Regions from separate parts of the Gracilibacillus sp. HCP3S3_G5_2 genome, predicted to be linked through region 3. Evidence: riboswitches for the same ligand, from Rfam matches in the RefSeq annotation. Region 3 holds a riboswitch; each other region holds the start of a gene.
The links. Region 3 has a riboswitch for cyclic di-GMP ahead of ACTNEP_RS06180 (anti-repressor SinI family protein). Riboswitches for the same ligand answer to the same signal wherever they lie in the genome.
Positions count from the first base shown of each region.

Region 1 (2,276 bases), on a different contig from region 3:
ACTCCGGTAAATCCTCACGGAATATTTCTACTGTTGTATTGGCAATTTCGGCTGCCACTGCTGGATCATAGTCTGTCGCTGTTAAGGTAACAACCTGTGAATTTTCAGAATTGGATAATGATAATTTTCCACTTAATGCTCCTGTTGAAATCGTTAAGTTCATTTCATCTACTACTTGTTCTAATATCCGGTTACTTGTAATAATATCGTTATATGTATTGATAATCTCTACGTTGGAACGTATTTGGTTCAGGTCGACATTATTCGTCTCATTCGTATCTTGGTTTACAATAAATTGAGTACTAGATTGATAGGTTGGTGTTAAAACAAAGAAACTAACAATAGCACTTATAGCTGCTGCACCAACAATTAATACTATAATGAGTAATATACGCTTTTTCAGGACTTCAAAAATCTCTTTCAAAGATATCGTTTCTTCCATTTTGTAACCTCCGCATATAGTCTATCAGATGATTTTTGTCGATTATTTTCACTAGGATCACACCACATAATCGAAATTATAACATAAACTTTTTTTATTTGTCATAACTATCTGATGATTTCTTGAAATTTTTTCTAGTATTGGATATAAAAAAAAGCCTGTGCATTCTCTTGCACAGGCTTTCTCTCGCTATGAAACACGGAACCATTGGTTTTTTAACGCAGTGATTACGGCATTCGTTCGATCTGGCACTTCTAATTTTCTCAAGATCGAGCTGATATGATTTTTAACGGTTTTATCAGTAATATATAATTTCTCACTAATTCGATGGTTACTATAACCCTTTGTTAAGAGCTCCATTACTTCCCATTCTCGGTTAGTGAACACCCCTACTGGTCGTCTTTCTTTACGGCTGTGAATTTCACGGTAATCTCCTAACAAAACCGCTGAAAGCTCTTCATGAATATAATGCTGTCCAGTAAGAATCTTCTTTATCGCATGAATAAGTTCTTCTTTTTCCATTCCATTATAGAAATAACCATGGAGATCCATTTTAAAAAGCTCTGTTAACGCTGGGTGAGAGGTATCCTCTGTCCAGACAATAATTTTCTTGTTGTTTTCCATGTATGTCTCAATTAAATTCATCGTATTTTCATTCGTGTCAATATCAATGATGAGTAGGTCAATAATATAGTCTCGGAGTTTGCCTTGCTGCTTTGGTTCTACTGCAATAACATCATATGATTTAAACTCATTAGAAAGGACCCCTTCTAAACCTTGTCGATAGATAGAAGCTTCTTTCACTATCGCTATACGCATTGATATTTCCTCCTGTTTTCTTTTTTAATATAATAAAAAGGCTATTTCTCCTTATCAAGTACAGAAATAGCCTAAAACAACATACATATAAGTTAAGTATTTTAGGTAACCAGGCTGCCATAGGTAATATGATTCATGTATACTACCCTTAGACCCTAGGCTTTGCGTCCCGTTTTTTCAAGCGGTTTGCCTTTTTCTTACTATTTTACTCTGTAGTTTATACTACATCTTTCCTATCTCTTTTTCAACAAAAAGGAATAAAAGTATACAAAAATAATCCGAAAGTTATATTAATTGGTAATAATATGGTAGTTTTGAGAGTCTATTTGTTTATATTATTTTGTATATTTTTGTCGAACAAAAGGTGTTACTGTCTTTTCTTGGAGGTGGCTAATTTTTAGGTACATATAACCTGTTTTTTTGTCAAAATAGACGCTAGCAAATGAAGGCCAGAGTAGTTTTTAAATTAATTAGTTTAACTTATGGGCTAATATGTAGGAAGGAAGACTTCAGTATCAAATACTCTTGCGTTTAATAATTAGACAAATCTTTGAACAGGGATAAACGATTACCCAACACCACAGGATGCATCATTAATCTGTATGGATCGATCAGACCAGATGGAACAAATCTTGTTCCTCCATGTGCCGAGGGACTTATCTAGCCAACAACGATCTCATAAAAAAAAAGAACCTGATCTACTTTCAGGCTCTAAACTCTCCTTCCATCACCGTTTCAGTCAGTGGACGACGATTGGAAGGTAATTCGCGTTCTTGGAATTTTTCATCTAATTTATCTTTTTCATCCTGGTAACCAATTGCTATAACGGCATGAATAGCAAATTGTTCCGGAATGTTTAGTACTTCACGAGCTTTATCCTTATGGAATCCGCCCATTGCATGCGTTATGAGACCGTTCTTCATCGCCTGTAATGATAAATATCCCCAAGCTGCTCCAGTATCAAAGCAATGTGATCCACCTGCTTCTGTGTCTGAAATTACTAATGCGAATGCAG
Region 1 is NZ_JBQHXU010000005.1:195,049-197,324, forward strand. Features, by position in the region: gene ACTNEP_RS09715 (YveK family protein) at 1-442, opposite strand, end outside; gene ACTNEP_RS09720 (response regulator transcription factor) at 632-1,261, opposite strand; cyclic di-GMP riboswitch class I at 1,363-1,462, opposite strand; gene ACTNEP_RS09725 (nitroreductase family protein) at 1,966-2,276, opposite strand, start outside.
Region 1: another riboswitch for cyclic di-GMP. It lies ahead of ACTNEP_RS09720 (response regulator transcription factor); the one in region 3 lies ahead of ACTNEP_RS06180 (anti-repressor SinI family protein).

Region 2 (2,276 bases), on a different contig from region 3:
AGAGTATAAGTACCACGCTTTGTACTTTGGACTATTTAGCATATTTAATTTCTTGCATTAGTCCTTTTAATTCTCCCGTTATTTCATTTAAAGTATTTATTAATGTAGATAAATACTCTACTTCTCTTTTTTGCTCTTCTGTAGTCTTCTCTGCAATATTGGCATCTAGTGCCGTTTCTTCTACAAGCTCTTGCATCGAATGCATGGCTTGCATCGTCTTTTTTGTCACAACAGCAGCCTCATCTGTTGATTGAGATATTACTTCTAAGTGATCCTTCGCTTCTATAACAGATTCAAAGATGTCCTGAAATATTTCACTTGTTCTTTTCATGCTCTGTTCACTTGTCTCTACCTTTTGTATCGTTTCATGTAACGAATTTTCCGATGATGCCGTATCGTCTTGGATAGCTTGAATTAGTTTGGTTACCTGACTTGCAGCATCAGCGGTTTGCTCTGATAGTTGTCTGACTTCATCTGCTACTATCGCAAAGCCTTTGCCATGTTCTCCTGCCCTTGCTGCTTCAATAGCAGCGTTTAATGCTAATAGGTTCGTCTGTGCTGATATATCGGTGATCAATTGAATAATATTGCTAATTTCAGAAGAACGGTTACTTAGAGACTGGAATGTTTCAGCTGTTTTGCTGATAGATGTAATCATCCCATTCATATGTTCTATCGTTTTTTTCAGTGTATCATTACCTAGCCTTACCTGCTGATCCGTCTCTTTCGTAATTTGAGAAACATCTGCGGATTGAGCATCTATCTCCTGCATTTTATTCGCAATCGTTTGCATATGCTGAACATTTTTACTTACTTTCTCTTTATGTAGTACAGCATCTTTGGCAATATTTTGAGTATGAGCCACATTTTTCTCCATAATTGCTTTGTTTTTCTCATCTAATTCATTTACTAATTGAGAGGTGTTTGTTAGTTTCTCTGTTGTTTCAGCTAATTTTTCCAGCATTCCTTCCAGCATTTTTTGATGGGTCTCTTTTTCAGTTAAATTCTCTGTCAGTCGCTGTCTAAGGATCACTTGCCAACCTACTGCTATCGATGTAGCAATTAAAAATAAAGCATGAATCAATAACATCGAAAATGAGTATGAGTCTGTACCAAACACATAATTACTAAAGAAAAAATAACCTAAAATATGCTGGAATGCGAATATGGTTGTCATGATACTAATTAGATCAATTCGCTCATAATAACCTATCATTGCTACAACCATAAATATCGAAAAGTGATATTCTACCATTCCTTCACCACCAGCAATCATGGAGATACTACTGAAGGTGATTGTTAACGTAATGAAAAAGGGGATAAGTTTATGTTCCTTATGACGAAGATACAATAGAAAGGTCATAAGAAAGAGCATAATTGGAATAAACAAAAGAATATTCAAGACAAGTGCTGACTGTGCTGCCGATGAACCATGATGAGCATGCCACATTTGAGATACATGAAGCACACGGTGTAACACGTGGACGCACACCGAAGCAAGAAGAACGCCGAAGGAAAAGATAAGTCCAACTCGATTTTTACCATTCATTTTAAGGTAACTCCTTTCTTAATCTGTGAAGATCGTTCATTTTGTCAAAAAGAGCTACCCGTATGAAGATAGGAATCTTCAATAATAGCAGCCCGGCTATCATAGTTACCTTTAGACCCGTGGCTTTGCGTCCCTATCTTTCAATAGGTTTGCTCTTGTATTATAGGTAGATAATCACAGTACTATTGACTTACTGTTGAATTGTAACACAATTAAAAAACAATGTGTATTATTTCACTTAAATTATTTTAATCAATCCAACTTTTTCACTAGATAAAAGTTTAACGGAGTCTAGTAAAGAAAAAAGACTTGGCAACAAAATGCCAAGTCTTCACAAGAAACGTGTCTTTGTTTGCGAGGTAGTAGTCGATATCTAGCGAATGGGATTAGGTATCTCGTCAACTTTAATTGATATCTCGTGAATAGCTCTTTATTTAGGTGGTTGTGTTAATTCCTCTCCATTTTTCCCTTGGTAACGTAATCCCCATCCGGTTAATGCAGCCACTAACATGACGATAACAAGGAACCAGCCTTGGAATACAAAAGGGAAAACAGCTGTTGGCGCAACAACCGGGAGCCATTCATATGTTTCCCGCATCATACTAATCGTGGACCAGCCAAGCAATACTGGTGCCCCCCAAGGGAAGATATAACCTAATGCTGATGTGATCGCATCAAGCATGTTTGCACGACGGTAACGATGAATTTTATATTTTTCACCTATTTC
Region 2 is NZ_JBQHXU010000006.1:51,486-53,761, reverse strand. Features, by position in the region: gene ACTNEP_RS10380 (methyl-accepting chemotaxis protein) at 32-1,549, opposite strand; cyclic di-GMP riboswitch class I at 1,633-1,713, opposite strand; gene ACTNEP_RS10375 (Na+/H+ antiporter NhaC family protein) at 1,980-2,276, opposite strand, start outside.
Region 2: another riboswitch for cyclic di-GMP. It lies ahead of ACTNEP_RS10380 (methyl-accepting chemotaxis protein); the one in region 3 lies ahead of ACTNEP_RS06180 (anti-repressor SinI family protein).

Region 3 (2,276 bases):
ATTGGAATTGTACCCCAATTTTATTCACTTTCCTCGAAAGCTAAAAAAAGGTCAACTATTTGGTTAGAGATATTATCCATTGGAGGAAAAAACTAGTACAATTTTCTTAAAAATAACTATTTTGCAGGAATATAAAGGAGAAATATCGAATATATACAAGATAATAGGTATTTTGGAATTAGCTAAAAAGTGATAGTGTTTTTGATAAGGTTGCTGCGAACATATGTTGATTTGGAAGGGAGTGAACGATTATATTTAATGCTTAATTCAAAAGAAAATCATATAGTCTCGTGTAATTGGGCCTATTTACCTTTAGTAGCAAAAATTAAGGATAATAAAGTGCGTCTGTTATCACTAGGCGTATCCCTTTTTTACTTGAAGTTTATAAGTGAGGGACGTACAGACGTTTAGTACAGTGATAATGCATGTAGTTATTAAAAAAATAAAAAATAGTTTAATAATCAACTGTAAATCTCTTGTGATCTTGCAGTAGATACGTGGAGTGACAACATAAATAATAAAATGAAATATGAGCAAAAAATAAACTATCACAAAACATGCTTATCCAGTTGTAGCTTGGACAACTTGATCAGAAAAAGGCAAACCTATTGAGAAATAGGGACGCAAAGTTCCAGGTCCGTATAATACAAATATTATCGGATGGCTGTGCTGCCTGAAATACAGTAGTGTATTTTAGGAGGGGAATACGTTTATGGCTATAAAAGTAAAAGTGGATTATGAATGGCTTTACTTAATAGCAAAAGCAAAGGAAAAAGGTTACACTTTAGTAGAAGTAAGAGAATTTCTTAATAAGAGTAAAAGCAAGTCCAACGTGCAACAAAACTGATGATAAAACCCTACTACATAGGGTTTTTTATTTTAGAGGCGTAAGTAGCAAAAACGAGAAGATGTATTTGAATGACTCTTACCTTTACGTGGGAATACTTTTTATTCAATTTACTATGAAGGTTTGATGGGGGATGATAGACGAAAAAAGGCAATTTTGATATACTGTCAGCAATTATACCGATACATACAAATCGAAAAAAAGGTGAAAACTATCGTAATTATAAATAGATATATAACTGGAAAGGAAGGATTTGATGACAGGAAATAAACCTAAGATTGTTGTACTTGGCGCAGGTTATGCAGGTATGATGACTACCAAGCGTTTAACACAACAATTTGAGCCAGAAGAAGTGGATATTACATTAGTCAATAAACACAATTATCATTATCAAACAACATGGTTACATGAAGTAGCTGCGGGTACCATTGATGTAAATCGTTCTCGGATTATGATTTCAGACGTCATTAACACCCGTCGAGTACATTTTATTCACGATACGGTTGTCAAAATTAACAAAGAGCAAAAGACTGTACAATTAGAGAACGGGGAAATAGATTATGATTATTTAGTCATTGGTTTGGGGTTTGAAAAAGCCACATTTGGTATTCCGGGTATGGACGAGCATGCTTTTTCGATTCAAAGTGTTGATACTAGCCGTATGATTCGAGATCATATTGAGTATCAGTATGCTCGTTATCGTAATGAGAAAAATCCTGACCCAAGCATGCTAACTATCGTTGTAGGTGGGGCAGGCTTTACCGGTATCGAATTTTTAGGAGAATTAGCAGAACGTGTTCCAGTATTATGTAAAAAATATGATATTCCACGTCAAGATGTAAGGATTATCGATATTGAAGCAATGCCAACCATTTTACCCAATTTTGACGAGGAATTACTGAATTATGCTAAGGAATCACTGGAACATCGTGGTATTGAATTTCAACTTAATACGATGATTAAAGAAGTAAAAGAAGATGCAGTAATTGTTGGAGATGAAGAAGAAGAAATTAAAGCTGGTACGATTGTTTGGACTGGTGGAGTACAAGCAAATCGAATTGTCGGGGAATCAGGCTTTGAATTAACAAAAGGAAAAGTGAATGTGGACGCAACATTGCGTGCTCCAGGTCATGATGAGGTGTTTATTTTAGGTGATTGTGCGTGGGTAATGAATAATGAAACTGGTAAACCTTATCCACCAACTGCACAGATTGCTATTCAAGAAGCAGATGTTTGTGCACATAATATTAAAACAATGATTTATGGTGGAACGTTGCAGGAATTCCGTTTTGAGGATAAAGGTACGGTTGCATCATTAGGTGGAAGTGATGCAATGGGAACCGTATTTGATGGTAACAAACTGTATGGGATTCAAGCGAAAGTAATGAAAAATGTGATTGACGATCGCTACCTGTTCCTATTGGGTGGA
Region 3 is NZ_JBQHXU010000003.1:238,762-241,037, reverse strand. Features, by position in the region: cyclic di-GMP riboswitch class I at 589-677, shown strand; gene ACTNEP_RS06180 (anti-repressor SinI family protein) at 713-847, shown strand; gene ACTNEP_RS06175 (NAD(P)/FAD-dependent oxidoreductase) at 1,104-2,276, shown strand, end outside.